Regions from separate parts of the Xenorhabdus bharatensis genome, predicted to be linked through region 2. Evidence: riboswitches for the same ligand, from Rfam matches in the RefSeq annotation. Region 2 holds a riboswitch; each other region holds the start of a gene.
The links. Region 2 has a riboswitch for thiamine pyrophosphate ahead of thiB (thiamine ABC transporter substrate binding subunit). Riboswitches for the same ligand answer to the same signal wherever they lie in the genome.
Positions count from the first base shown of each region.

Region 1: it holds a riboswitch for thiamine pyrophosphate, as region 2 does, so the genes downstream of both, thiC (phosphomethylpyrimidine synthase ThiC) here and thiB (thiamine ABC transporter substrate binding subunit) in region 2, are expected to answer to the same signal.
Region 3: it holds a riboswitch for thiamine pyrophosphate, as region 2 does, so the genes downstream of both, thiD (bifunctional hydroxymethylpyrimidine kinase/phosphomethylpyrimidine kinase) here and thiB (thiamine ABC transporter substrate binding subunit) in region 2, are expected to answer to the same signal.

Region 1 covers NZ_JBBMXG010000025.1:33,733-44,188, reverse strand. The annotation lists gene AAC855_RS18705 (YjaG family protein) at 1-401, opposite strand, end outside; gene nfi (deoxyribonuclease V) at 478-1,155, opposite strand; gene hemE (uroporphyrinogen decarboxylase) at 1,160-2,224, opposite strand; gene dcp (peptidyl-dipeptidase Dcp) at 2,650-4,848, shown strand; gene nudC (NAD(+) diphosphatase) at 4,924-5,703, opposite strand; gene AAC855_RS18680 (HAD family hydrolase) at 6,000-6,674, shown strand; TPP riboswitch at 6,750-6,874, shown strand; gene thiC (phosphomethylpyrimidine synthase ThiC) at 7,017-9,002, shown strand; gene thiE (thiamine phosphate synthase) at 8,986-9,699, shown strand; gene AAC855_RS18665 (HesA/MoeB/ThiF family protein) at 9,693-10,456, shown strand, end outside.
Region 2 covers NZ_JBBMXG010000006.1:81,952-92,407, reverse strand. The annotation lists gene thiP (thiamine/thiamine pyrophosphate ABC transporter permease ThiP) at 1-1,572, opposite strand, end outside; gene thiB (thiamine ABC transporter substrate binding subunit) at 1,548-2,561, opposite strand; TPP riboswitch at 2,701-2,805, opposite strand; gene rppH (RNA pyrophosphohydrolase) at 3,065-3,592, shown strand; gene ptsP (phosphoenolpyruvate--protein phosphotransferase) at 3,602-5,848, shown strand; gene lgt (prolipoprotein diacylglyceryl transferase) at 5,966-6,895, shown strand; gene thyA (thymidylate synthase) at 6,892-7,686, shown strand; gene AAC855_RS07655 (prepilin peptidase-dependent protein) at 7,938-8,429, shown strand; gene AAC855_RS07650 (prepilin peptidase-dependent protein) at 8,429-9,040, shown strand; gene AAC855_RS07645 (YgdB family protein) at 9,045-9,506, shown strand; gene AAC855_RS07640 (prepilin-type N-terminal cleavage/methylation domain-containing protein) at 9,519-9,899, shown strand; gene recC (exodeoxyribonuclease V subunit gamma) at 9,892-10,456, shown strand, end outside.
Region 3 covers NZ_JBBMXG010000004.1:196,217-206,672, reverse strand. The annotation lists gene AAC855_RS05810 (PliI family lysozyme inhibitor of I-type lysozyme) at 1-94, opposite strand, end outside; gene AAC855_RS05805 (hypothetical protein) at 504-695, opposite strand; partial or broken gene AAC855_RS05800 (alanine/glycine:cation symporter family protein) at 1,466-2,920, shown strand; gene AAC855_RS05795 (N-acetylmuramoyl-L-alanine amidase) at 3,129-3,971, shown strand; gene AAC855_RS05790 (helix-turn-helix domain-containing protein) at 4,059-4,439, opposite strand; gene AAC855_RS05785 (amino acid permease) at 4,911-6,272, shown strand; gene cspE (transcription antiterminator/RNA stability regulator CspE) at 7,063-7,272, shown strand; TPP riboswitch at 7,415-7,507, shown strand; gene thiD (bifunctional hydroxymethylpyrimidine kinase/phosphomethylpyrimidine kinase) at 7,595-8,392, shown strand; gene fbaB (class I fructose-bisphosphate aldolase) at 8,465-9,514, opposite strand; gene trhP (prephenate-dependent tRNA uridine(34) hydroxylase TrhP) at 10,093-10,456, opposite strand, start outside.

The sequences.
Region 1 (10,456 bases), on a different contig from region 2:
TGCGTCATTTCCAGCATGGCGACAGTACGGATGGATATTTCACTGACGGCTATTGCATGCTCTAACGTTGAACCACTCAAACGCGAATGAATGACTTCACCTAATGCAATACACGCATCAATTGCTGGATACACACCATAAATATCATAGCTATCTGCTGATGGGATAATGGCTTCCAATTTTTCCAGCTGGTTATCAAAATTTACTTTTGCATCTTTGACAACTAATGTTTCCCACACCAGATCAAGAATTCGGCGATATTGTGCAGGATCAGCAAACTCAGTCTGATGGCAAAACGTGTGATAATTCGGATACATCCGCTCACATAGACTAGCCATAAAAGTCAGATGTTGCCAACTTTCAAGCTTCTCCAACCTCAGGTGAATCGGGTTTCTTAACATTAGTCGTTACTCATGATGCCTAATTTGCGCCGAAGTTTACCTGAAAATCAAGAATATCCACATATTTCCGCTTCAATTAAAGACTTTTCTGCATTGTTTGCCTAAAAAACGCTCTATTTGAGGCTATTCCATCAGCCCAACGGGTCGGTTCAGGTAACCTATATCCTTTCATACAGTGTTCAATCCAACCCATGGCGCTATCAATACTGACCTTATGACCAATGGAAATATAGAGTGGATTACACCTTTTTTTGCTCCGCCAGACCAAACCGATCTGTTCACCATGATCGATCAGTGGCTGACGACTTCCCACTACTTCTCCGACAGGAGCATGTTCACCACACAGGCGACTTTTAGCTACCCCAATTGTCGGAACATCCACCAACAAACCAAAGTGGCTGGCAATGCCAAAACGCCTTGGGTGAGCTATCCCCTGACCATCAACCATCACTAAATCAGGACGTAAGTTTAACTTGCCCCATGCTTCAAGCAATGCCGGATATTCACGAAATGAGAGTAAACCGGGAATATAGGGAAGTACAGTCGCCATTCTCGCGATTTGGTATTCTGCCAGCTCAAGAGAGGGATAATGTAAAACAGCGATGGCGGCACGGGTTACCGTGCCGTTTTCTTCAAACCCTACGTCAGCCCCTGCAATGAATTCCGGGATAAAAGAAGCCGGAAGCACATCATGGCGGATCACTCGTTGTGCTTTCTCTGTTTGTTCCTGACGTAGTGCTTTCGTGTTGTACATAGATTTATTGATGATATTTCGCTGACAGCCGGTGTACTGCTTCGACAAAAGCCCCGGCATGTTCTGGCGGAACGTCCTGATGAATGCCGTGCCCCAAATTGAAAATATGCCCATTGCCTGTGCCAAAGTCTTGCAGGATAGTCGAAACCTCCTGCTCAATACGCGCTGGTGAGGCATACAGCATGGATGGGTCCATATTCCCCTGTAGAGCGACTTTATCTCCGACACGACGACGAGCATCAGCAATATTCGTTGTCCAGTCCAACCCAAGCGCATCACAGCCAGTTGCCGCCATTGCCTCAAGCCATTGTCCTCCCCCTTTTGTAAACAGGGTGACAGGTACTCGGCGACCCTCATGTTCGCGGATCAATCCATCGACAATCTTATGCATATATTGCAGGGAAAACTCCTGATAATCGCGCTGGGATAAAACACCGCCCCACGTATCGAAAATCATGACAGATTGTGCGCCTGCTTTAATCTGGGCGTTCAGATATAGAATAACGCTATCAGCCAATTTATCCAGCAACAGATGAAGTGTCGCCGGCTCAGCATACATCATGGCTTTGATCTTAGTAAACGCCTTACTACTTCCGCCTTCGACCATATAGGTTGCCAGTGTCCACGGACTACCGGAAAAACCAATCAGAGGAACCTGCCCTGCCAAAGCCTTGCGTATCGCACGGACAGCATCCATGACATAACCCAGCTCCATCTCCGGATCAGGAACAGATAGCTTTTCTACATCGGCATGGTTAAGGATTGGCGCCTGAAAACGCGGGCCTTCACCGGCTTCGAAATACAGCCCTAATCCCATTGCATCAGGAATAGTCAAAATATCGGAAAACAGGATGGCTGCATCCAGTGGAAAGCGTCGCAAAGGCTGAAGTGTGACTTCACAGGCCAGTTCAGTATTTTTGCATAACGAGATGAAATCCCCCGCCTCCTGCCGTGTTGCTTTATATTCAGGTAAATATCGCCCTGCCTGCCGCATCATCCATACCGGAGTGATATCAACTGGCTGACGTAATAAGGCACGCAGATAACGGTCGTTTTTCAACTCATTCATGACAGGCTCCCTTGATTATCGACAAAAAGCGCCCGCATGATAACACGTCAACCGCCCAACTTCCGTTGTGAGTGCCAATAAATAAACGTTCAGTCATCAATCAACAACCTAAGATGAAAAAAATTTATGTATGGGTTCACAAAACTAGCAACAAGGACTAGGCACTCCGGTCTATCGCTCTCATTATGTTAACCTTGTGTTACAGATATGTAGCGCGCAGGCAATCTGGTATCTCACATTGCCATAATCCTTCACCGTTCGCGCTTTTCAGTTAATCGTTGGATGAATTGGTTTACGTTAGTTAATTGACGGTCGTTAATGGGCTTTCGTTAAGCGGCCATCGTCAATCGACTGTCTCAAAGCTCTTATAAAGTCATTTTTATTGATAAATAACCTATAAAATTTACATGGAGGAGTTTCGACTGATGCGTTTATCCATTTTAGTACTGGCTATTGGCTTAGCATTAGGCACTCAGGCGCAAGCCGAAGAAAATAAACGGGGATCCGGCCACACTAGCGTATCAGGTGGTCAGATAAAGGAGATAAGTGTGACCGATAAAGTTGACCAACAACAGGATAAGAATAATCCTTTCTTCTATACCAGCGAACTACCCTTCCAGGCCCCTCCGTTCGATAAAATAAAAGAAACAGACTACTCACCTGCAATCACGGCCGGTATTAAACAGAAGCTGGAAGAAGTGGAGAAGATCGCCAATAATCCCGCTCCGCCTGACTTTGAAAATACCTTTATCGCACTGGAGAAAACTGGCACGACGCTGGATCGGGTAACAAACGTATTTTGGGCGATGACCTCAGCGAATACGACTGACGGTCTACAAAAACTCAGTGAGGAAATGTCACCAAAACTGGCGGCAATGAATGATGAGATAATGCTGAACAGTAAACTGTTCAACCGCATCAAAACCGTTTACCAACAGCGCGAAACACTGAATCTGGACTCAGAATCGCTCCGTCTGGTAGAAGTCATCTATAAGCAATACGAATTAGCGGGTGCCAATTTATCTGATGCCGATAAAATAAAGCTGAAATCATTAAATCAGGAATCGGCAACCCTTCGTACTCAATTTACCAATAAATTGTTAGCAGCAACTAAAGATGGCGCTCTGGCGGTTAAAGATAAAAATCTGCTGGCCGGGCTGTCCGATGGCGAAATGGCTGCGGCTGCACAGGCTGCCAGTGAGCGTAAGCTGGATAATCAATGGCTGTTCGTATTACAGAACACGACCCAACAACCGATTCTGCAAGATCTGAAAGATCGCGATACACGTAAGGCGTTATTCGAAGCATCGTGGAACCGAGCGGAAAAAGGGGATGATAACGACACACGCCAAACGCTGTCCCGCTTAGCGAAAATCCGGGCTGAACAGGCTAAATTGCTGGGTTTCAAAGATTACGCATCATGGAAGTTGCAGAGCCAGATGGCAAAAACACCAGAAGTCGCATTGAAGTTTTTGCGTGATATCGTCCCTGCTGCAACTGCACGCGCTGAACGTGAAGCAAAAGATATTCAAGACGTGATTGACCAGCAGAAAGGCGGCTTCAAAGTGGAAGCATGGGATTGGCCGTTCTATGCCGAACAGGTACGCAAGGCAAGGTATGATTTGGACGAGTCCCAGATTAAGCCCTATTTCGAACTGAATAACGTCCTGAATAACGGTGTGTTCTACGCCGCTACCCTGCTCTATGGCATTACCTTTAAAGAACGCAAAGACATTCCGGTTTATCATCCCGATGTCCACGTATATGAAGTTTTCGATAAAGACGGGCAACAACTGGCGCTGTTCTATTCCGATTACTTTAAGCGTGACAATAAAGCCGGTGGCGCATGGATGAGTAATTTTGTTGATCAGTCCAGACTCTTCGGAACCAAACCGGTAATTTACAACGTTGCCAACTTTACTAAACCGGCTCCGGGCCAGCCTGCGCTGTTATCGTATGATGACGTGATCACAATATTCCATGAATTTGGGCATGCTTTACACGGCATGTTCGCCGATCAGGAATATCCGACGTTGTCAGGAACCAGTACTGCTCGTGACTTTGTGGAGTTCCCATCACAAATTAATGAATACTGGGCTCGCGATCCTAAGGTATTTGCGAATTACGCCAGACATTACCAAACCGGCGAGGTCATGCCACAGGCGCTGATGGATAAAATCAATCAGGCGGATAAATTTAACAAAGGCTATACAATGACTGAGTTGCTGTCAGCCGCATTGCTGGATATGCACTGGCATATGCTAGCCGCTGATAAGCCCCAGCAGGACGTGAATAAATTTGAAGCCGCATCTCTGCAAGAAGACAACATCCATCTCAGCTACGTGCCACCGCGCTACCGCTCCAGTTACTTCAAACACATTTGGGGTGGTGGTTATGCTGCCGGTTATTATGCCTATCTGTGGACAGAAATGCTGGCCGACGATGCGTTTGGATGGTTTACCGAGCATGGCGGTCTGACAAGAGAAAATGGGCAGATTTTCCGCGATAAGATATTGTCACGCGGTAATAGTACAGATCTGGAAAAACTGTATATAAACTGGCGAGGTAAACCGCCAAGTACCGAATCTATGCTGAAAAACCGGGGTCTTACGGAACAAGAATAACCAAGTACCCTGAAATATTGAGAGTTACCTGATAGAAAAAATCGGGTAACTCTCATGATTTGTAAGTATTCACTATCAATATTGGCGACAGTTCTGACGACACAGTGCGACCGTTTCCTCAATCAGACGGCGGGCAATCGTATCAGGCCCGGGGATCAGGGGAAGATCATCATATCGATACCAATCCGCACTGATTAGCTCAACGGGGTCATGCTCAATATCGCCACTCTCATAATCAGCCAGAAACCCCATCATCAATGAATGCGGAAAAGGCCACGGTTGAGAAGTCACATAACGCAGGTTACGGATTTTTATCCCACTCTCTTCCATCACCTCGCGGTGAACCGTCTCTTCAAGTGTTTCACCCACTTCCACAAACCCAGCCAGCACGGTATGAATACCATTGCGATGACGCTGATGTTGTGCCAGTAGAATGTGATCTTCACGGCGGATACCCACAATAATGCAAGGAGCAATCTGCGGATAATAGCGTTCATCGCAATGGTGGCACAGGCAGGCCCACTCGTGCTCAGTCTGCTGCATTTCATGACCGCAATACCCACAGTAACGATGTGAGCGGTAAAACTCAGCCAACTGGACTCCGCGCCCTACCAGCTGAAATAATTGAGGATCCTGTTCTACAATCCGGCGGGGAGAATACATCTCTGATGCCATCTTATGACGGACAAGCCATACTATTTCTCCCAACCACTCGCCGATAGCGTAGGCTACAAGGCCCTGTAATGACCAGCTCTCGGCAGTGCCTAGCGGTAAATCTCCCTGTGGAAGCCAAACTCTGTTTTCAAGGCTGACAATCCACCAGCCTCGTTCTATACCTGTCAGTTTTTTTTGCATTATTGGCTCCATCATGTGTTGTGTCATATGCTGTGATCATTAAGAATATATTAACCAAGTCAGTGTTAATTAAATGTTAACCAAGGTTAATACCATTACAGCATACTCTTCTTCATCGTACTCTGTCTGCAATCTGTTATATTAACAATGTTTCTGAATGTGCATGTTTTCGGATATTCATTGAAGCACGGCAATAACAGTGAGCAGCAATAAAGCAATAATAAGTCACAATAAAATATTTGATTCTCTTTCAACCGACCCTATCCTGTCGATTTCGGATGTGAGGAATAACAACTATGTCACAGCAGGTTGCCATATTTGATCTGGACGACACCCTGATCCGTGGGGATTCCAGTCTACTCTGGACAAAATATTTATGGGAAAAACAGATCATTACTGACCCACGTTTTGTAGAAGCAGATCAGAAAATGATATCGGATTACAGCGCAGGGAAGCTGAACATGCAGGAATACCTGTCAGTCAGTTTGCAAGCCCTCTGCCAAATACCCCATGAACAAGTTGATGTCTGGCTGACGGATTTTGTGGAAACGACAATCAAGCCTCTCTTCTATCCCGCAGCGAAAACACAATTAGATATTTACCGCCAACAAAATATTCCTGTCATTATCATTTCTGCGACTGTTTCTTTCGTGGTGAAAAAAATTGCGGCTGCATTCGGCGTAAAAACCGCAATGGGCATTGATATGGTCATGAAAGAGGGTTGTTATACCGGCGATATTGAGGGTATCCCGACTTTCCGTGAAGGGAAAGTGACCCGCTTACAGCAATGGCTGGCAGAACAGAATTTATCGCCACAACATATCTCTTTTTACACAGACTCAGCAAACGACTTACCGATGTGTTTCTTTGCCAGTGAGGTATTTACGGTTAATGCTGATACAAAATTACAGTCAGCAGCAGAAAAACATGGTTGGAAGCAATTGAGCAGGGCGTTAGCGCCACGGAGTTAATACCTGACATCGGGCCAATACAAAAGGCTCAGTTTTCCGGTTGCAGTTTCCATAATCCCCTTTATACTCTGGGGTGTTTTCTTGTCGGAGTGCCTAGCGTTCAGCGTATATCACGGTGAACACAGGCTGAGACCGTTTATTCGGGATCCGCAGAACCTGATCGGGCTAATACCCGCGAAGGGAACAAGAGTAATCCCTCTGCTGATATGACTTATTGCTTCTGTACAGACCTTCTGCCAGATAACATCGTTCAGCAACCATCATTACTCCCTGCGAGCTCCAGACAAGCAATTTTCTCAACTTAAGCCTGATTACAGGCGATTACACAGTCAGGAATTTGCTATGTCTAATGCTATTACTAACGAAACTGTTACCTCCAGCGCCGATATTATCCCTACAACGGATATCTCCCCTAAAACCCATCCGGCACGTCCACGTAAAGTCCAACGGGATGCCGCACAGGAATTTATCAATTCAATTCAGGGTGTTACCTTCCCCAATTCACGCCGTATCTATCTGGAAGGCTCACGCGAGGATATTCAGGTTCCTATGCGTGAAATTCAGGTATCTCCTACACTGGTTGGCGGGACAAAAGAAGCGCCTCAATTTGAGGAAAATGAACCCGTACCTGTTTATGATACTTCCGGCCCTTATGGCGACCCTGAAGCCGTGCTGAACGTCCACGCAGGTTTGCAGAAAATCCGCCAGCCGTGGATTGAAGAGCGCAATGACACAGAGCCTGTCACAACCCTCAGCTCTGATTTTACCCAACAGCGCCTTGCTGATGCTGGTCTGGATCACCTGCGTTTTCACCATCGCCCCCACCCTTTGAAAGCGAAATCAGGCGAACGCGTTACCCAATTACACTACGCGCGTAAAGGTGTTATTACGCCGGAGATGGAATTTATCGCTCTGCGGGAAAATATGGGGCGTGAACGTATTCGCGGCGAAATTCTGCTCCAGCAACATCCGGGGCAAAGTTTCGGTGCCAACTTACCGGAAAACATTACGCCGGAATTTGTGCGACAGGAAGTCGCTGCGGGTCGTGCGATTATTCCTGCCAACATTAACCATCCAGAATCCGAACCAATGATTATCGGGCGTAACTTTCTGGTGAAAGTGAATGCCAATATCGGTAATTCTTCCGTAACCTCTTCCATTGAAGAAGAAGTTGAGAAGCTGATCTGGTCTACCCGCTGGGGCGCGGATACCGTGATGGATCTTTCCACCGGGCGCTATATCCACGAAACCCGTGAATGGATACTGCGTAATAGCCCGGTGCCAATCGGTACAGTTCCCATCTATCAGGCACTGGAAAAAGTCAACGGCATTGCGGAAAACCTGACGTGGGAAATGTTCCGCGATACGTTACTGGAACAGGCGGAACAGGGAGTCGATTATTTCACTATTCATGCCGGTGTTCTGCTGCGCTATGTCCCGATGACCGCCAAACGACTGACAGGCATCGTTTCCCGTGGGGGTTCCATTATGGCGAAATGGTGTCTTTCCCATCATCAGGAAAACTTCCTCTATACCCATTTCCGTGAAATTTGTGAAATCTGTGCCGCCTACGATGTTTCTCTTTCTCTGGGGGATGGTTTGCGTCCCGGTTCTATTCAGGATGCCAATGATGAAGCACAGTTTTCCGAACTGCATACGCTGGGTGAGCTGACCAAAATCGCTTGGGAATATGATGTTCAGGTGATGATCGAAGGGCCGGGGCATATTCCGATGCAGTTAATCCGCCGCAATATGACGGAAGAGCTGGAACACTGCCACGAAGCGCCTTTCTACACATTAGGGCCATTGACCACCGATATCGCACCGGGTTATGACCATTTCACCTCCGGCATTGGTGCAGCCATGATTGGCTGGTTCGGTTGTGCCATGCTCTGTTACGTTACGCCGAAAGAGCACCTTGGCCTGCCAAACAAAGAAGATGTGAAACAAGGACTCATCACGTACAAAATCGCAGCTCATGCGGCAGATTTAGCGAAAGGGCATCCCGGTGCTCAAATTCGTGATAACGCCATGTCAAAAGCGCGTTTTGAATTCCGCTGGGAAGACCAGTTTAATCTGGCCCTTGATCCTGATACCGCCCGCGCTTATCACGATGAAACATTGCCGCAGGAATCCGGTAAAGTTGCCCATTTCTGCTCCATGTGCGGGCCGAAATTCTGCTCAATGAAAATTACACAGGATGTGCGGGACTATGCCGCAAAACTGGAACAACAATCGGGTATGGAACAGATGTCCGAAGAATTCCGGACACATGGCAGCGAACTGTATCACCGGGCTGAGGATATCAACGATGTTAAATCAGTCTGAAGCCATTTTATCTGAAACCGTTTGCCCTGAAACAGCCTCCTTTGCGCCAACTGAGCATCGGTTGGGGTTATATCCGGTGGTGGACTCTCTGATATGGATTGAGCGGTTACTGGAAGCGGGGGTCAGAACGCTGCAACTGCGTATTAAAGATCTGCCCGAAGATCAGGTAGAGCATGATATCCGGCAGGCGATCGCATTGGGGAAGCAATACAACGCGCGTCTGTTTATCAACGATTACTGGCGTCTGGCAATCAAACACCGTGCTTATGGCGTTCATCTGGGGCAGGAGGATTTAGACATCGCTGATCTCAGTGCCATCCGACAAGCAGGGCTGCGGCTGGGGATCTCCACCCATGACGAACAGGAACTGGCGCGGGCAAAAACCTTACGCCCATCCTACATTGCTCTGGGGCATATTTTCCCGACAACAACCAAAGAGATGCCTTCATCGCCACAGGGCTTAATCGCCCTGAAACATCAGGTCACGCTCACACCTGAATTCCCGACAGTGGCTATTGGTGGTATTTCACTGGAGCGTGTAGCTGATGTGGTCGCAACCGGTGTCGGTGGTGTCGCGCTGGTCAGTGCCATCACTAAAGCGAAAGACTGGCGGCAGGCAACAGCCAGATTGCTTCATTTAGTTGAAGGGACACCTGACAGAAACGTTGAAGAAAATGATCGGAGGCGCTTATGTTGAACGATCAAGAATTTATGCGATACAGCCGTCAATTATTACTGGAAGATATCGGCCCGGACGGACAGGAAAAATTAAAAAACGGCAAGGTGTTAATCGTCGGGATGGGGGGATTAGGTTCCCCTGCCGCACTCTACCTCGCAGCAGCGGGAGTGGGGCATCTTTATCTTGCCGATGATGACAAGTTACATGTCTCAAATCTGCAACGTCAGATCCTCTATCGCACGGCTGATATTCCTGCAGGTAAAGCCGCTCTGGCGGCACAAAAACTGGCTGATCTGAATCCATTGGTTAATACAACCGTCATTAATGAACGATTGGATAAAAAATCACTGACAAACCTCGTCCGGCAGGTCGATCTGATACTGGATTGCTGCGATAACATGGCAACCCGCCATGCTATTAACGCCGCCTGTATCGAAACCGGTAAACCCCTTATCAGTGGCAGCGCCGTCGGTTTCAGTGGTCAGCTTATGGTATTCGAACCGCCTTACCAGCATGGCTGTTATGCCTGCCTCTATCCCGATCAGGAAGAGCCTCAGCGTAACTGCCGTACTGCGGGTGTTTTAGGGCCGGTAGTCGGTGTGATTGGGACATTACAGGCGCTGGAAGCCATTAAAATGCTGGCGGGTCTTCCTTCTTATCTGAGTGGAAAACTGCGATTGTTTGATGGCAGAAAACAAAACTGGAGTACGTTACAGCTGACACCCTCACCACGATGTCCGATATGCGGAACACGACCAGTCATAGGTAAAACAGC
Region 2 (10,456 bases):
CACACTGAACAAAATAAAACAGAGGAGCAAAAGCAGGAAAGCAGTGACTGCTCCATCCTGACTGCGGTATGCCCCGATTTGCTGGTAGAGATAGAAAGGCAGGGTACGGAAATTTTCGTCACCAAATAACGCCACAATGCCAAAATCCCCGACTGACAGCACACAGGCAAAAGCCAGAGCCTGTGCCAGCGGGATTTTCAGGGCTTTAAGCTCGATCCAGCGCAGACGATTGAATCCCTTAATATTCAGGGAGTGGCACAACGGATTGTAGCGCACAGCCAGATCGCGCATTGGGTTATCCAGTACTTTCAACGCATAGGGAATGGCTATTAAGGCATTGGTCAGGATAACCAGCCCGTAAGGAGAATCGGGTAACCCGATGGTATTATTCAGTAAAATGAAAAAGCCAGTCGCAAGCACAATACCCGGCATCGCCAGAATCAACAAACCACTGCTTTCCAGAGCCTGTCCCCAGCGCGATAAATGGCGCAGGTATAATTCGCGGCTGCTCCATAACAGCATCATTGTCAGGAAGATGCATAATAAGCCTGCTCCCAGTGCGATAACAATGGAGGTTGTGAACGCCTGCCATAATTCGGGTTTACTGAGAACATCCAATACCGCGCTGTTCAGCCCATCCATGATGACTGCCAGTAACGGCGGGAGCAAAAGCAGTAATGCGATAGCGATAAGCAATCCGTCACATAGCTTTTTCAGCCAGGAATCCTGTGGGTTGCGCCATTGTTGCTGATGCCCATAACCGACCGAAAGTATGCCTTTAAGCTTTTGGCTCAGTAACACCAGACCAAGACAGCAAAAGAGCTGGATAAGTGCCAGCAGGGCGGCCTGACCCAGATCGTAGTCATACTTGATAGCCTGATAAATAGAGAGCTCAATGGTTGTTGCAGAAGGGCCGCCGCCTAATGTCAGTACAGTGGCAAAGCTGGCAAAGCACAGCATGAAAATCAGAGCGCCTGTCGGCAAAATCTGGCGGCGCAGGTAAGGCCATTCGACAAAGCGAAAGTGTTGCCACTCATTCATACCAAGCTGAGCGGCAAGCTGCCGTTGTTCTATGGCAATATTTTCCAGTGACTGGAGTAATAAGCGCGTCGCCATCGGCATATTGAAGAAAATATGAGCCAGTAAAATACCCTGAAGACCGTAAGGCGTGAAATGGTATTCAATCCCTATCCACTGGCAAAGATTGGCCAGCCAGCCAACGCGTCCGTAAACAGTCAGTATGCCAAACAAAGCGACTAAAACCGGCAGCACCAGTGTCATAGCGCACAGGCGCAAGAAAAACGTTCTGCCCGGAAAGCGGCGGCGGTAGAGCGCTCTGGCCAGAAATATGGCGGGTATCACCGAGAATAAGGCGGATAAAAATGCTTGCCAGAAAGTAAAACGAATCACATGCCACAAATAGCTGTCATTCAGAAATACCTGCCAGTGATTTTCAGGCGCATAAAACCACAGAGCGCCAAAAGCGGAAAGCGCAATGAGGATCAACAGGCCGGAGGCAATCACCCCCGGCAATAACCAACCCGCGATTAACGGCTTACAGCACTTTGCCATGTACGGATCCATTGTGTGCGGTGTTTTGCTACTTCATCTGCGTTAAATTGCAGAGATTTCTCTGGCACAGGCAGTTGTTTGAACACTTCCGGCAGAGGAATATCAGTAACAGGATACATCCACTGCGTGTTCGGAAGGACTTGCTGGAATACGGGGGAGAGCATGAATTGCATGAATTTCCGGGCCAGTTCAGGCTGCTTGCTTGATGCCAGTTGTGCAGCAACTTCAACCTGCAAATAATGGCCCTCATCGAATATGGCTGCGGCGTAATTATCCTTTTTCTCGGACATGATGTGATAGCCCGGTGAGGTGGTATAGCTGAGCACCATATCGCCTTCTCCTTTCAGGAATAACCCGTATGCCTCACTCCAGCCTTTAGTCACCGTCAGCGTTTTTTTGGCAATATTCTGCCACTCTTGTGCAGCTTTATCGCCATAGAGTTCCTGTATCCAGAGTAAAAAACCTAAGCCGGGCGTACTGGTGCGCGGATCCTGATAAATAATCTTCCAGTTCTGCTGGCTGTTAATGAGTTCAGCCATGCTTTTTGGGGGATTTGGCAAGGTGTTTTTATTGTAAATAAAAGCAAAATAACCGTAATCGTAAGGAATAAAAGTCTTGTTATTCCATGTGAAAGGCAGTTTTAATTTTGTGGTATCAATGCTGACAGGGGTGAATAACCCCGTCTGTTGAGCCGACTGAATCAGGTTATTATCTAAACCCAGCACGATATCCGCTTGGGTTTTTTTACCTTCCATTCTTATACGGTTCAGTAAAGAAACACCATCCTCCAACGCAACGAGTTTTAATTCACAGTCACACTCGGATTCAAACGCTTTTTTAATGGCCGGGCCTGCTCCCCACTCAGAGGCAAACGAATCATAAGTATAAACGGTCAGTGTAGGCTTAGCCTGTGCTGCCTGAGCAAAGGCACAGGCAAAAACCGATAATACACCGATTGTGATAAACCGGGAAAATAAACGCTTCAACACTTTGCTCTCCTGTCGTTATCAATAGTAATTATTAATAGTGGTTATTAACAATCGTTATTAGCACTCACACTTAAGTAAGTGACTGGCAGGTTGGTAAAGGATTTGAGAAAGTGTCTGATAAAATGACTGCGATATATCAATTGGGTAGTGGCTCAAATCCCTACGCCGGTACCAACCGGATCAGGTTCTACGGGTTTGCTCTCAGCGATGTTGTCTGACAACAATCGCACCCCGTTGAGATGACTGTATTGTAGAGACTAAAGCAGTGACTGCAAAGCCTCATTAATATATCTGTCGCCTTTCTGGTTATTTTTTCTGACTTATTGGTCGTGTTCACATTTCTGCTATCGTTTTATCAATAGGCGGGGAACCCCATTCCAAAGGGGCCTTTCCTTGCCGCTGAGATGTAATTCTAAATCCATTGGGTATAGAGGTTTACCGCTTGAGGGGAGTGTGAAACAATTAGCTATCTTTTCAAATTCGTTTTATCGAGAGGTAGTCTGGTGATCGATGATGATGGCTACCGCCCGAATGTAGGAATTGTAATTTGTAATCGTCAGGGGCAGGTTCTGTGGGCCCGCCGTTATGGACAGCATTCATGGCAGTTCCCCCAAGGAGGTATCAATCCGGGAGAATCGCCAGAGCAAGCGATGTATCGTGAGTTGTTCGAAGAAGTTGGTTTAAGTCGCAAAGATGTACGGGTTTTAGCCTCCACCCGTAGCTGGTTGCGTTACAAATTACCCAAACGTTTGGTGCGTTGGGATACAAAGCCCGTTTGTATCGGGCAAAAGCAACGCTGGTTTTTATTGCAGCTGCTTTGCAGTGAAAAAGAAATTAATGTGCAGCGCAGTAGTACACCAGAATTTGATGGTTGGCGGTGGGTGAGCTATTGGTACCCTGTCAGGCAGGTTGTTTCCTTTAAACGGGATGTGTATCGCCGTGTGATGAAAGAATTTTCCTCCATCGTGATGCCGGTACAGGAATCATCGCCACAACCCTACTCAGCCTATTATCGCCGTAGAAGAAGTTAGGTAATTGTTATGCTCATGCGCTTACGGGAAATTGTTGAAAAGGTTGCTATTGCAACGGATTTGTCGGAAGCGCTTGAGCTGTTAGTTAATGAAACCTGCTTAGCAATGAATACGGATGTTTGTTCTATCTATCTGGCAGATCACCAGCGCCAGCGTTATTACCTGATGGCAACCCGGGGGTTGAAGAAGCCGGGAAAGCGCACGGTCAGCCTCTCCTTTGACGAAGGTGTTGTGGGGGAGGTCGGGCGCTTGTCAGAGTTAATCAACCTTGCCGATGTACGTGATCACCCCAGCTTCAAATATATTCCTCAGGTAAAAGAAGAAAATCTCCGGGCCTTTTTAGGTGCTCCGATTATCTACCGCCGCCAATTGCAGGGGATTCTGGTCGTTCAGCAAAATGAGCGGCGATCGTTTGATGAAAGTGAAGAGTCTTTTATGGTGACTCTCGCCATGCAATTGGCTGCGATCCTTGCTCAGGCACAGGTTCGTGGATTATCAAGTCAGTATTGTCAGACCCACATCAAAGCACTGGCGGTCTCTCAGGGAATTGCGATGGCTCAGGGTTGGCAGGACTGTTCCCAACCCTCACTTGAGCAGATATCTGAAGCGTTAGCACTTGATTATCAGGCCGAACGTTCCCGCCTGACCCGTGCGCTTGAGCAGGCAACAGCAGAATGTCGCCGGATAAGTAAACGCTTTACCGCCAGCTCGCAGAAAGAAAGTGCCGCTATTTTTGACCTCTATTCCCACTTACTGAATGATCCGAAACTTAAACAGGATCTGTTTCACTCGGTTGATAACGGTTTTATCGCAGAGTGGGCGGTAAAAAGTGTTGTGGAGAAATACGCGGAACAATTTGCCCACCTTCAGGATGCCTATATGCGGGAAAGGGCTTCTGATTTGCGGGCGCTCGGGCAGCGGTTACTCTTTCATCTGGACGATGATTTTACCGGTAATAGTCAGTGGCCGGAGCGCTTTATTCTGGTGGCAGATGAACTCAGTGCTAACTTACTGGCTGAAATTCCGCAGGATAAATTGGCGGGTGTTATTGTGCGTGATGGAGCGACTCATTCACATTCTGCAATTTTAGTCAGGGCAATGGGGATCCCTGCGATTATGGGCGCTGATATTCATCCTGAATTGCTGCATAACCGAATGTTGATTCTGGATGGCTATCAGGGAGAGTTTTTCATTGATCCAGAACCACGGGTTGTTGAGGAATATCGCCAGATTATCGAAGAAGAGCAGGTTCTCAGTAAACTGGCGGAAGGAGGGTTGCAACAAAAAGCCCGGCTTAAAAGTGGAGAGAGGGTACTGGTTCAGCTTAATGCAGGGCTGAGCCTGAAATATGAGCAACAAATAGGCGATAGTATTGATGGGGTCGGCCTGTATCGTACCGAGATCCCTTTTATGCTGCACAGCGGTTTTCCATCAGAAGATGAGCAGAGAAACCGCTATCAGGAAATGTTGACACTTTTCCCTGACAAATCAGTTGTCTTGAGAACACTGGATATTGGCGCTGACAAACATCTTCCGTATATGCCTATTCATGAAGAAAACCCTTGCCTTGGCTGGCGGGGGATCCGTATAACGCTGGATCAGCCGGAAATATTTCTTATCCAGCTCAGGGCGATGTTGAAAGCGAATATATCGACCGGAAATCTGAAAATATTGTTGCCGATGGTAAGCTGTATCGAAGAGATTGATGAAACCAAAAAACTGATCAACAGGGCAAAGTCAGAAGTTGAACAATCTGCTGGCACAGCCATTGCGATGCCACAAATTGGTGTCATGGTAGAAGTGCCTTCTCTGATCCTGCTGTTACCGCAACTAAAGAAACGCGTTGATTTTATCTCTATCGGCACCAACGATTTAACCCAGTATTTACTGGCGGTGGATCGCAATAATACCCATGTTGCCTCTTTGTATGACAATCTTCATCCGGCAGTGATTAAGGCCCTAAAACAGATTGTTGATGAAAGTCAGCACATTGGTTTACCCGTTAGTGTTTGTGGTGAAATGGCGGGTTTACCGATGGGAGTGCTGATATTAGTTGGTCTTGGCTATCGTTGCCTGAGCATGAGCGGGCGGAGTATTCCACGAATTAAATACCTATTACATCATTTAGATTCCGCAGAACTGGGTTATTTTATCCAAGAAATCCTGAAAGCAGAAACGACCCAGCAGGTGAGAGAAATTTGCTCTGCTTTTATGGAAACCCACGGCCTTGGTGGGCTGGTGCGTGGTGGCATTTAACCGCCCATGCTATTATTTACCATTGTTATTTAAGATGACCGGTTATTTACGGTGATCTGTTATTTACAATGATCTGCCTTAGGGCATTAACACAACATTATTTTTTAGTGGGGAACGATGAGCACTAGCTATCTGGCATTTCCTAATATTGATCCTGTCATATTCTCAATCGGGCCGGTATCGCTTCACTGGTACGGTTTTATGTATTTGGTTGGCTTTGTCTTTGCCATGTGGCTGGCAAATCGTCGTGCAGCAAAACCAAATAGTGGCTGGCAGAAGAACGAAGTAGAAAACCTGCTGTATGCGGGGTTTGTCGGAGTATTCCTCGGCGGACGTCTCGGTTATGTTCTGTTCTATAATCTCCCGGTATTCATGGAGAACCCGCTGTATCTGTTTAAGGTCTGGGATGGCGGGATGTCTTTCCACGGTGGGTTGATCGGCGTTATTTGTGCTATGTGGTGGTTCTCCCGCAGGACGAAACGTCACTTCCTGCAAACTGCGGATTTTGTCGCACCACTGGTGCCTTTTGGCTTAGGTATGGGGCGCATTGGTAACTTTATCAATGGCGAATTGTGGGGGCGTGTCACGCTTGATACACCGTGGGCAATGTTATTCCCCGGTTCCCAAAGTGAAGACATCGCACTGGCAACGAAAGACCCTTCTTTATGGCCTATTCTGGAAAAATATGGTGTCCTGCCCCGTCATCCTTCACAACTGTATGAAATGGTACTGGAAGGCATCGTACTGTTTATCATCCTGAATTTATTTATCCGTAAGTCACGCCCGATGGGAAGCGTTTCAGGATTATTCCTGATCGGCTACGGTGCATTCCGCATTATCGTTGAGTTTTTCCGTCAGCCTGATGCCCAGCTCGGATTATTTGATGGGATCAGCATGGGGCAGATCCTTTCAATACCAATGATTTTAGCCGGAATATTGCTGATGATATGGGCTTATAAACGTCCCAGCAGCAATAATACCGGTAACAATACGCGAAAAAACACGCGAAAAAATACGCAGAAAGACAAGGTACAAGAGGCAAAATGAAACAGTATCTGGATTTAATGAAAAAAGTGCTGGAAGAAGGCACAGCAAAAGATGACCGCACAGGCACAGGAACACTTTCGATCTTTGGTCATCAGATGCGTTTCAATTTGCAGGAAGGTTTTCCGCTGGTGACAACCAAGCGTTGCCATCTTCGTTCCATCATTCATGAACTATTATGGTTTCTGAATGGTGATACTAACATCAAATACCTGCATGATAATGGCGTCAGTATCTGGGACGAATGGGCTGATGAAAACGGTGATTTAGGGCCGGTTTATGGTAAACAGTGGCGTTCATGGGGCGCACCGGATGGCCGCCAGATTGATCAGCTGACCAACGTTATCGAACAGCTGAAAAGTGACCCGGACTCGCGTCGGATCATCGTTTCAGCCTGGAATGTCGGCGAGCTGGATAAAATGGCGCTGGCACCATGCCATGCTTTCTTCCAGTTTTATGTGGCGGATGGCAAACTGTCCTGCCAGCTTTACCAGCGCTCCTGTGATGTTTTCTTGGGGCTACCCTTCAACATCGCCAGCTACGCGTTGTTGGTCCATATGATGGCTCAGCAGTGTGATCTGGAAGTGGGTGATTTTGTTTGGACGGGTGGTGATACTCACCTTTATAACAACCATATGGAACAAACAAAGCTCCAACTGAGCCGCGAACCGCGCGCATTGCCGAAACTGGTTATCAAACGCAAACCTGAATCTTTGTTCGATTACCGATTCGAAGACTTTGAAATCGAAGGCTACGATCCACATCCCGGCATTAAAGCACCGGTTGCAATCTAATGCTGATTTAACTCAGTCAGTAAAAATCATTGCCTATCTTTTTTCCATCCCCGAACCGGGGATGGAAAAATTAGGTATCCAATGAATCTGGATTATATTACCGAGCTGGTTCGCAAATAAAATGTAACCCCGCAATATACTGATTTCTTTCCTCAAATCTCCTCGCATAAATAGAAACTGACGCTGTTATTCCCTTTCGGATTGAAGATATTTTGCCTGTCGGAATGAATTGCTGCATAGGCTGAATACTGATGAGTGATAAACAAAATGGATTCACACTGCTAGAACTGCTGGTAACAATGGTTTTAGTTTCTATGAGTCTGCTCTGGGGGCTGTATAGCTGGAGAAATTATCAGAACAGCCAGCACTTACAATCGGCAGTGCAGAATGTGTTGTCGTTTATGGAAAGGCAGCAGGCTCTGGCTAATTATCTGAGTCAGGAAAGAACACTATGGCTGGTGGCTGGGCCGCCCTGGTGTTTGGTTTCATCAGTCACTAAAAGCAGTGATTGCCATGAAGGTGAGGGCGAACGGGTTAGTTCCCCCCATGATGATGTGTTTCTGGCGTCAGCAACCAGTCAACGCATTGATTTTTATGGTATCAGGAATACGGCAATGCCAGCCAGTTTCGCGCTGGCAAATGCTGCCGGAGAAATAAGTATTGTTATCTCAGGGCGGGGCAGGATCAGGACATGCAGTAATAATCTGAGTCAATTACCGGATTGTGAAGGAATAAAAAACTGATGAGTGGGGTTATTGGCTATTACAGGCAAAAACAATCCGGTTTTTCCTTGTTAGAAGTGTTAGTCGCTATGTTGATTGGCAGTGTCATTTTTATTGCGATGGCAAAAACCTATCCGGTTTTATCGAGCCAGATACTCGATCTTTATCGTCAGTATCGCCTTCATTATCTGATCAACCGAGTGGCACATATGATGGAAAAAGATCTCCGGCGAGCGGGTTATTGTCTGAACAAAAAGCAATGTAAAGGGGAACCGTTGGTGATCCAAAATAAACAGGCTGAACCCACAAACTCCTGCTTTATTACCGCTTTTGATCTTAATTTCAATAATCGCTGGGAAGAGCCTGAACATACCGCTTCTGAATTCTTCGGTTATCGGTTAAATAATCGCATTCTCGAATGGAAAAGGGGAGCGGCAAACTGTCAGGACAATGGCTGGGAGCGGCTTTTTGATCCCAAAGAAGTGCATATTGATAAGTTTCATCTTGAACAATCGCGGTCACCACATGGGGTAATATTTATCACGTTATCGATCAAAGCCAGCTGGGTGAAATCGCCCTCTATTATTCACCATCACCGCACCACAATCCGGTTGCGTAATATCAGGAAATAATTCGGTGAATCAATACTGGCATTCAAGATACGAGAAGCAAAACGGAAACGCCTTATTGGTCTCTATCCTTATGATGCTGACATTAAGTTTGATGACGCTGAAAGCACTTCATTATCAACAGGAAAACGCCATGTTAATGATGTTCGATGAACAACGATATCTGAATGCTTTTCAACAGGCTGAATCATCTCTGGCGTGGGGAAAAGTCCAGTTATGGCCGCTTGAGTCGCAGGAACTGGAAAATTGGCATTGTTTACAAAAATCTGACTCTTATCTGAAAAGCTGTCTCCGGCACTTTGAGGGCGATCTTTTTCTGCTCAAGGGAACAGCGCAGTTTTCAGCCGGAGAGCAGTTTGAACTTTATCAGTGGATGAAACGGATGAAATACTTAAATCGGGATACACTTATTCCTATTGAAAGTGGCTGGCTGGATTTTTGCCCTGTGACTCAGGCTGTTTTTTGTTGATGAAAATTGTTTATGAAAATAGCCCCGATAAAACAGAAGAACAACCGACAGAGCGGTATAAGCCTGCCGGAGGTTATGGTGGCATCTGTAGTGTTTGCTATCTCCCTGTTAGGTTTGATGCGTTACCATCAGGCGCTGTCATCAAATTTCCAGCAGTATTGGCAGCAACTCAAGGCAGTAAAGCTGGCACATGAACAATTGGAACGATATGAACCATCAGAAGGCAAACCTCCACGGGATGAAATGACGCCACAACAAGGATGGGAAATTGAATTTCAGCAGGAATTTGAATTATCGGGGTGCTACCGGATAACGGTGAAGGTGACAAAAGGCTATAATCCTTCAGGTAAATTAGAACGCTGGTTTTGTGCAGGTGGGAGTATTGATGTTTAAAGTTTATCATTCAAATCAACTTGATCTTCTGAAGGAGTTGATGGCGATATTTATCGGGGAAAACCCCCTCGCCAACCCATTTGACAAAGAAGTGATTCTGGTTCAAAGCCCCGGTATGTCACAGTGGCTGCAAATTCAGCTGGCTGAAAAACTGGGGATTGCGGCAAATATTGAGTTTCCACTGCCGGCAACGTTTATCTGGCAGATGTTCACCGTAGTATTACCCGACGTTCCTAAAGAAAGTGCATTCAGCAAAGATGCTATGAAATGGAAACTGATGACACTTCTGCCTGATTTGTTAACAGAACCGGAATTTATAGCACTCAGGCATTATCTTGATCAGGATAACGATAAACGCAAAATTCACCAATTGGCTGGTAGAGTAGCTGACCTGTTTGACCAGTATTTGGTTTATCGTCCGCAATGGCTGGAAAGCTGGGAAAAGGGGCAGCTTGTTGAAGGGCTGAGTGCCAGTCAGGAGTGGCAAAAACGGCTATGGATTGCACTGAACGAATATACCCTTCAATTGCAGCAGCCTATGTGGCATCGTGCCAATT
Region 3 (10,456 bases), on a different contig from region 2:
TCAATACACCATCTTTGGCAAAGGATGGAGACGATAATAATAAGGTAAACAGTGTTGCGAGTACGGGAAATTTTATTTTTTTAACTATAAGCATCGACAATACTCCATTGGTTAATGTGTTGCTTCAAAGAGAAAATAACAGAAGCTGATAAGCGAATTTATATCGTAGCATGGATTTTTAAAGACGATAGTGTTGGGCAGAAAAGTAAAAATCAAGCAGATTATGTCGGATAAATAGGCACCAAGTGCATGCAGACTTAACTATAATCATTATTATTTTTTATGTTTAATTGGTGTTTTGAAAAGTAGGATTATAGGGATAAATTAACCGAAAACCTTTCATGATGTAAGAGGGATTTTGTTAGAGAGAATAAAAATTTTTCCGGTAAAAATAGTCTGTGATTATATAAATGAATATATCTATATCACATGTTGATTATTTATGGTTTGAAAATAACGGGAGTGAAGACTCCCGTTTTATTAATTTTGATATAAACTGAGGGCTAAGTACTATTTTTTTCAATTTTTTCTACAATCTTGTTGTACTCTTTCCAGATAACAGACAGCGGCGAGTTTAAACAGCAAATTGAGATAGAACCGCCTGTTGCTGGATGATACTCGTATTTAGATTTTCCCCTATATACCCTTTTTGGAAGTATATTGTCCGCTGGATTTTTTCTTTTTCTTTCTAACATCAATCATAACCTCACTAGCAGATTATCTGATGGCCAGATAGTGGAATATTAATATCTTGCTAACTTATTGTTTTTATTTCTTATGTAAAAAATAACAAGTGAAAATCTTAATATGAAATGGTGGCTTTTTCCAATTATCACAGCATTAAAATTTAATAATCTCATTTGAAGAAAGATATTGCTATATGTTTTCTTAAATTCAAGAAATTTCAACATTAAATTTTGTCTTTATTTTAGTGTTTTTAATGAATGCAATTATTGTTGAGTTGAGAGATTAACTACATAGGTAGGTTGTAAAATAAACAATTAATTTTCTATCAGATAGACATGCGAGCAGTGATTAAAAGAAGCGTTTATAAGCATTTTATATTTAATTACTTTTGATAAAGTTGACTTTTGTTTGTCTATTGTTTCTTTTTTGTGTATGAATTGTTTCGTAAGATGTACATCTTAAATACAGCTGATATAAATAAAACAGACCATTTATTCGTCATTAAGTATGATTCACAGGGCTAGAATAGGGCCGTTGGCATAAATGTAACTTAGTGCAAATGTTCATAAACGCTAAAGTAAATGTAAAAATTTCATTAAAAGTTACCCATTGAAATAGATATTGTGTTACATTCTTTTCGTTTTACTGACTAGTATCTCTGTGTCTCAATCACAGAATTGTGTTACTTGTTAATAATAAAGGATATTAAGCACAATAAATTTTATACGGATACTGATTATGGTCAGCTAATGTTTGCTAATAGTAAGGGGAAAATATCTTGACGGATCTGATTAACTTCATTAACAACATTCTTTGGGACTACGTATTAATATACTTGCTTCTTGGTGTTGGCCTTTACTTCACTATACGATTTGGTTTTATACAACTTCGCCATTTTGGCCACATGTTTTCAGTCCTGAAACACAGCAAGAAATCAGATAAATCCGGCATCTCATCTTTTCAGGCTTTATGTACCAGCCTTGCGGCGCGCGTAGGGACCGGGAATCTTGCCGGAGTTGCGATTGCACTGACTGCTGGTGGCCCTGGGGCTATTTTCTGGATGTGGGTTGTTGCATTTATTGGTATGGCAACTTCCTTTGTGGAAAGCACGCTTGCTCAGTTGTACAAGACGAAAGACGATCAGGGAAATTATCGTGGTGGCCCGGCCTACTATATGGAGAAAGGGTTGAAGAAGCGGTGGATGGGTGTATTGTTTTCATTCTTCCTTATTATCGCGTTTGGTCTTGTATTTAATGCCGTTCAGGCAAACTGAATTGCACAAGCAGCTTCTTTTGCCTTCGATATCAATCCTTTATATGTCGGTATTGTATTAGTCATTATTAGTGGTGTGATTATCTTTGGCGGTTTGCGTTCAATTGCGCGGGTTGCTGAATTAGTTGTGCCATTTATGGCGGGTGCATATTTAATTCTGGCATTTTGGGTTGTAGGCCACAATATTGAACGTATTCCAGAAGTATTTGCATTAATCTTTAAGAGCGCCTTTGGTCTTCAGGAAGCTGCGGCAGGTGCATTGGGTTATGGTATTTCCCAGGCAATGCTTCAGGGCGTTCAGCGTGGTTTATTCTCGAATGAAGCGGGAATGGGTTCTGCGCCAAACGCAGCGGCTTCTGCTTCTCCATATCCGCCACATCCGGCCTCTCAGGGATATGTGCAGATGTTGGGTGTATTTATGGATACGATCGTTATCTGTAGTGCAACAGCAGTTATTATTCTTTCTTCGGGCATCCTTAATGAGAATGTTACTGCTATCAGCGGAATTGAATTGACGCAACGTGCATTGTCCTCCGCAGTTGGTCATTGGGGAACAACTTTTGTTGCCATTGCAATTTTCTTCTTTGCCTTTACATCAATTATTGCTAACTACGCTTATGCTGAAAGTAATATGATATTCCTCGAGCGTAACCATACTGCAGGTTTATTCATTTTACGTATTGCAGCATTAGGCATGGTGATGTTCGGTACAATGGCGGAAGTGCCTTTAGTCTGGAATATGGCAAATGTATCCATGGCCTGTATGGCTATTGTGAACCTGATAGCTATTTTCTTGTTATCAGGCATTGCGTTGAAATTGGCTAAAGATTATAACCAGCAGAGAAAAGCAGGGCAGTTGCCAACATTTGATATTAATATGTATCCGGAGCTCCAAAAGCAGATTGAAGAAGGCATTTGGAATAATGAACCGGTACAGAAGAATCAAAAACGTAATAGCTGAAATTAATACCGATATCCATTATTAGTAAAATAAAATGGATAGACATATTAGCCGGATATTCCAGATTTAATGGAAGTCCGGCTTTTATGTTATTGTAAAAACGATATAACGTGTAACATTCCAGCCGATAAAAAGACAGCATCCACTCTAATTTCATCTACTATATAGTGATATTATTCAATTTTTCTTCTGTTACTGTATAAATATGATGAGAAAAATCTTAGTAGGCGTGTTTATTACGTTACTGATTGGCTGTAGCCGACAGCCTCCATTGGAAGAAAGAAACGATTATCTTATTGATCATTCTTATTCATATTCGACAAAACAGAATATTGAATCAGTCAAGTTTCTGGTCATACATTACACGGCCTTGAATGAGAAACGTTCTTTGCGGGCTCTGACTGGTGGTAATGTCAGCGTTCAGTATTTGATTCCTGCTCATCCCAAATATAAAAATAATGAACCGATTATTTTTCAATTATCTTCTGAGGGGGAAAAAGCCTGGCATGCAGGCAGAAGTGAGTGGAGGGGATATAAAAATCTAAATAACTATTCTATCGGTATAGAAATAGTTAATTGTGGATTTAAAAAATACTTTTTCAAAAAAGAGTGGTGTGCATATTATCCAACACAAATAGATGCTGTGATCCGACTGGCAAAAGACATTATCCGTAGGCATAAAATTGAAGTTGTGAATGTGGTTGGTCATAGTGATATCGCCCCGCTTCGGAAAGAAGATCCTGGGCCTATTTTCCCGTGGCATACTCTTTATGAAGCAGGAATCGGTGCTTGGCCTGATGCTGCCACGGTAAATAAATATCTGGCAGGCAGAGCCCCGGATATGCCCGTTCCTGTTATCAAAATACAAAAAGCATTGTCTGTTTACGGGTATGCTATTCCTCAGACAGGTTATCTGGATGTACATACGCATAAAACGATCCGGGCATTTCAGATGCATTTTCGCCCTTCAGATATTCAGGGATATCCTGATGCAGAAACGGAAGCGATAGCATTGGCCTTAGTTGAAAAGTATAAATTAAATGAAAACTAATCTCGTTGCGGTACTAGGGAAGGGGTTGGAGAAGTTGGTAAGGTAGCGGCCTGATATCGAAACCCGGCCGCATAGTCTATCTGATGATTAGCAATCGTAAGACAGGTGTAAGGGAAGTTTAACTTCAAGTTCTATATCTGTACTTTGACGAAAATCGTAAGGTGTAATGCCATATTCTTTACGGAACATATAAGTAAAATGGGATTGAGAGCCGAAGCCAAAATCCAGCGCAATATCAAAAATGGGTTGGGAACTGTTCTTCAGAAGATGTACAGCACCAGCCAGACGACGTTGGCGTATGTATTTACCCAGTGAGATCCCGGTGACTTCCTTGAATATTTTCTGCATGTGCCAAAGCGAATAGCCAGAGTAAGCAGCAAGTTCTTCAAGATGGATGACACGACCAAGGTGGTTTTCTATCCATTTACTCAGTGCGCATACAAGTGCTAAGTGATTATCCTGTGGCATTACAATTATAAATTGGTTAAAGGTGATGAGAAGTATACACAACTTCTTTTCAAGATTTTAGTTTTATACATAATCGACATTCCAGAGCTAATTTTACTCTTATCAGGCTTGAATATGCATTACAATCACAAGGGAACGAAGAGTGAATTAGTATGCATTTCCGGTATTTATTCTTTGTGAATGATGTTTTAATATTCATCTGATTTGAATGAGTAAACTAAATATTGAGTCAAAATTAGAGTTTGACACGATAGCAATAGTGTCAGTGTAGTTTGGGTATGATAGATCGCGCAAAAATTGAAGGAATCTCAGGTTTCTTCGGCCAGTTCAGGTCCAAAACGACAAATAAAATAGTTTAAACAGGTTCTATACCCAATGGATTTCGGGCTGCATCACTGCGGTGAGTGAATGAAACCAGCACAGAAGTGGCTTGAAATACAACGGATATAATTATCGAAATAAGAGGACTAGATGACGGGGCACATACAACAGTCGACGCTTAAGCGTGGTTTAAAGAACAGGCATATTCAGCTTATTGCACTCGGTGGCTCAGTAGGAACAGGGTTATTTTTGGGAATTGCCCAAACGATAAAAATGGCCGGGCCTTCGGTGCTTCTGGGGTATGCGATCAGTGGTTTTATTGCATTCCTGATAATGCGCCAGTTGGGGGAAATGGTTGTTGCAGAACCGGTAGCAGGTTCTTTTAGCCACTTCGCTTATAAATATTGGGGTAATTTTGCTGGTTTTCTATCCGGTTGGAATTACTGGGTCATGTTTATACTGGTTGGAATGGCGGAGCTCACCGCTGTCGGTATGTATATTCAATACTGGTGGCCAGAGATCCCAACGTGGGTTTCAGCCGCAATATTCTTTGTGGTGATTAATTCTGTCAATTTAATTAATGTCCGGCTCTATGGGGAGGCGGAATTCTGGTTCTCTATGATTAAAGTCGGGGCCATTATCGGCATGATCCTCTTCGGTTCTTACTTGCTCATCAGCGGAACAGGGGGGCCACAAGCCAGCGTAAGCAATTTATGGCAGTATGGCGGTTTCATGCCCAATGGTGCTGCGGGTCTGATCACAGCAATGGCCGTAATTATGTTCTCATTCGGCGGATTGGAAACCGTTGGGATTACGGCGGCAGAAGCTGAAAATCCAGAAAAAAATATCCCAAAGGCAACTAATCAGGTTGTGTACCGTATTTTGTTGTTTTATATCGGTTCGTTGTTCATTCTGTTGTCTCTTTATCCGTGGATAAAAGTTGTTGAGGGCGGAAGTCCATTTGTTCTGATTTTCCATAACCTAGATAGCTTCTGGGTTGCTAATGCCTTAAATATTGTTGTGCTGACCGCAGCATTGTCGGTTTATAACAGCGGCGTTTATTGTAACAGCCGAATGCTGTATGGCTTGGCTAAGCAGGGTAATGCACCACGTATTCTGACTAAAGTGAATAAGCGCGGTGTTCCGGTTTTATCAATTGCACTGTCGGCTTTGGCAACATCGATAGGTGTATTGATTAACTATGCTATGCCGGGTAAAGCATTTGAGCTTTTGATGGCGTTGGTAGTGACAACCTTAGTTATTAATTGGATTATGATCTGTGTGTCACATCTGAAGTTTCGCGCTGCGAAGGATTCAGAAGGTGTTAAGACAAGCTTCCGGGCATTCTGGTATCCATTTGGTAATTTCTTGTGCCTGATATTTCTGGCTTGTATTCTTGTTATCATCCTGACGATACCTGATATACGTATATCTGTGATCCTCATGCCATTCTGGATTGGCGCATTGTGGGTTGGTTATTTATTTTCCAGATCGAATAAAGCAAAGACATAATTTGATAGTTTTAAAACGAGTATACTTTTTCAGCCGGGCATTATGCCCGGCTGATTTTTTTATCATGAATCTAATTTTATTAATCCCTGATAACAAAATTTTATTACATGAGAAAACTATGTGAAAATGTAAACTACAAAAATTGCATATAAAATGAATGTTATCCATTTCTCTCCATAATGATGTTTTCGCTGATCTGATACCTGCGTAATAGGTTGTTTAAAGCTTAGCTCTGCCAATGCTATAAACATGATGTCAGCTTCTGACATATTTAGATAATAAAGGACGCCTATAAATTGAATAAGGTGGAATGTAACTGAACAATATTTAATAAAGGATATACAAAATATAAACCAGCTGAATCTGGAGCAATCATATTACACTCTAAGATGTTAACAAATATACTCCGTTATTTTATTGCTTCCTCAATTAAGTTTGAAAATTATAACTCTCTGCTGTATCGCTTAATAAGCGTGATAAACAGAATTATATATCAAAAAAGTCAAAATACTTTCCTAGAGTTAAAATTCTATTTCTTTGTTAATTCATGATGTTATGTAATATAAATACTTCTGGCTGATGTTAAATAAAAAGCAGATATTAATAATTTGAAATATGTGCTTTAGCTCGTGCCGCTGAAAAAAATGGCTTGCGATTATATAAAGAGTATGTGATAAAACACATGGGTAAACGAAGTACTGTTTCTGTTAATGAATAGCAACAATGAATACGGGTTCGTTTCTTTTTAATGCCAATCGGCTAATAAAGTGATTCAAAGGAAATTTTTGAAATGGCAAAAATCACTGGTACTGTGAAGTGGTTCAATGAGTCTAAAGGTTTTGGTTTTATTACTCCAGCTGATGGCAGCAAAGATGTATTTGTACATTTTTCTGCAATTATGAAAGATGGATTTAAAACATTGTCTGAAGGCCAACAAGTTGAGTTTGAAATTCAGGATGGTCCTAAAGGTCCAGCTGCTGCAAACGTGACAACTTTATAGTAATAAAAAGTAATTAAAAGTAATAAATTTATTTTTGCTGGTGTTTTCATTACCAGCTGAATATATATCGTTAGTCTGTTTCATTATTTAACGATAACATATTGCAAATATCACTCTATTGGGATACTAATAGAGTGATTTTTATTTTGGCTCGGGGCGTTCTTAAGTGAACTGAGAAGTACCCGTATTACCTGATCTGGATAATGCCAGCGTAGGGAAGTCTCGGTATATCCCATATCCGGCAGATCTTGAAAAGGCAACTTGAAAGATAACGGGTATTCTGATTACCGCTTTTCCTGAGCTGGTCGCAGGAATCATCATCATGTCAATCCATTCATTGACCATTGCAGGAACTGATCCTAGCGGTGGTGCCGGCATTCAAGCCGATTTGAAAACCTTTTCTGCACTTGGTGTTTATGGCACAACGGTGATTACCGCTCTCGTTGCGCAGAATACCACCGGAGTGCAAGCAGTTTACGATATTGAACCCAGTTTCCTTTCTGCCCAACTTGAGTCTGTGCTTTCAGATGTCAGGATAGATAGTATTAAAATTGGCATGTTATCGAATGTTGCTAATGTGAAAATTGTCACGGAAATACTGCATCGTTACCCAGTTCCTTATACTGTGTTGGATACAGTGATGCTGGCAAAGAGCGGAGATCCGTTATTGTCTGAAGAAGCGGTCACAGCCATGACAGAGTTACTACTCCCTGTTGTTTCCTTAATTACCCCCAATTTACCTGAAGCGGCAGCACTATTGAAATGTTCTTCCGCGGAAACAGAAGATGAAATGTTGCAACAAGGGCGAAAATTATTATCAATGGGTTGTCAGGCAGTTCTGTTGAAAGGGGGTCATCTGGCTGACGGAGAAAGCCCTGACTGGCTGTTTACACCTGAAGGGGAATGGCGTTTTACTGCTTCCAGAGTTAATACCCACAATACTCATGGCACGGGTTGTACTTTATCAGCGGCTCTTGCTGCATTACGGCCACGTTATGATGATTGGCAGAGCACAGTGCCCGTCGCAAAAGCGTATTTACGAAATGCCTTAGTGCAGGCAGATAAATTAGAGGTGGGAAAAGGGATTGGGCCGGTACATCATTTCCATCAATGGTGGTAGTGGCTGATTGTGAAAATGGGGATAGTTATATCCCCATATCTAATTATAATTCAACTAATTAGCCTGATTTTATCAGGCTATAGTGACGCTCTTGTCGAGATAGACATCCTGTACTGAGTGGATCAGAGCAACGCCTTCTTTCATTGACTTCTTAAATGCCTTGCGCCCAAGAATTAATCCCATGCCTCCGGCGCGTTTATTGATGACCGCTGTACGGACTGAATCACTCAAATCATTGGCACCTGAAGCGCCGCCAGAATTGATTAAGCCGGCACGCCCCATGTAACAGTTAGCTAACTGATAACGAACTAAATCGATAGGGTGTTCTGTTGTCAATTCAGTATAGACGCGTTTATCTGTGTGCCCGAAACCAATTGCTGTGTAACCGCCATTAGTTTCCGCCATTTTTTGTTTAACGATATCAGCACCGATAGTTGCGGCCAGATGGTTGGCCTGACCGGTTAAATCGGCACTTGTATGGTAATCAACGCCATCTTTTTTGAAGGCGGAATTACGTAAATATGCCCACAGTACAGTGACCATTCCTAATTCATGGGCACGTTCGAAAGCGGCAGAAATTTCTTCTATCTGGCGGCGTGACTCATGCGAGCCATAATAAATCGTCGCACCAACTGCAACTGCGCCCATGTTAAATGCCTGCTCAACACTGGCGTACAAAGTCTGATCATATTCGGCAGGATAAGTCAGAGTTTCATTGTGATTCAGTTTGACCAGAAACGGGATTTTATGGGCATAGCGGCGGGAAACCGATGCCAGAACACCATAAGTCGAAGCAACGCAGTTACATCCGGCTTCAATCGCTAATTCAACAATATTTTTGGGGTCAAAATAGAGCGGGTTTGCTGCAAAAGAGGCACTGGCTGAATGTTCAACGCCCTGATCAACTGGCAGAATCGAAAGATAACCCGTTCCCGCCAGACGCCCATGATTAAATAAAGTTTGCATTGAGCGCAATACCGCGTTTGGCCGATTATTTTCGATCATTACACGATCAACAAAGTCTGCACCCGGAATGTAGAGATTTTCACGTGGAATAGTAGAACATTGATGCTGTAATAAACTTTCTGCGTCTTTTCCTAACAAATTCACGATATCAGTCATATTTAACTCCAGTTTGCAAAAGGCGCTACTGATTGTTGTTTATATTTGCACAGAGTACAAGGTGAGCAGGAAGGGAAGATGTAGTGGATCGCTTCAGTTGAGACTATTTTTCATAGTTAATGTTATGTTTATTAAAATTTAATTATTTCACTCCTGTCATGCATGTGTATAGTGAGATAATATCAATCTGCTCTGTTGAGAATAACTATCTCAAGGTGTTTTCTAAAAATTCCTTCAGTATGTTGAATAAATATGAGTGATATTTATTCAAACTGATTTTTTTATTTACAATTAATTTTGTGATGGGTAGCGAGATAATTATTATTGACTGAATAAACTCAATAACCAGCAATTCAGTTAATGATTTTTTCTTGCTGATATTACTGATGATTTTTCAAATTTTAAAATTACAGGAAAAGAAAAGGCTAGCCCAAGGGAGATTGAGCTAGCCAAGGAGGTGGTTCCTAGTCTTACAGTGAAACTTTTTTAGTTCTTCATTTTTCAGAATGGATAATACGAGAAATAAAATAGTATTGATGTGATCTGTTTCTAAAAAAATGGAACTATTTCTGTAAATTTCATACTGAATTATTTTTAGGAACTGTATTTGTATGTGGGGCTCGGGTATTACCTGCTTTCAGATTACGGATAAGCAGCGCGTAATTCAGTTCAATTTCTTCAGGAACAGGTAAGTAAACAATATGACCATCACCCGGAGCAACTTCGACAGCCTGATTCTTTTTGTTTATCATTGATGCCAGTACAAAGTTGATATTACCTGCTGGCGTCATAATCTCAAGGCTGTCACCAACGAGGAACTTATTTTTTACTGCTACTTCAGCCAGCCCATTGACCCGATTGCCGGTAAATTCTCCCACAAATTGTTGCGTTTCTGATACTGAATAACCATATTCATAGGTTTGATAGGCATCGTGAGTATGA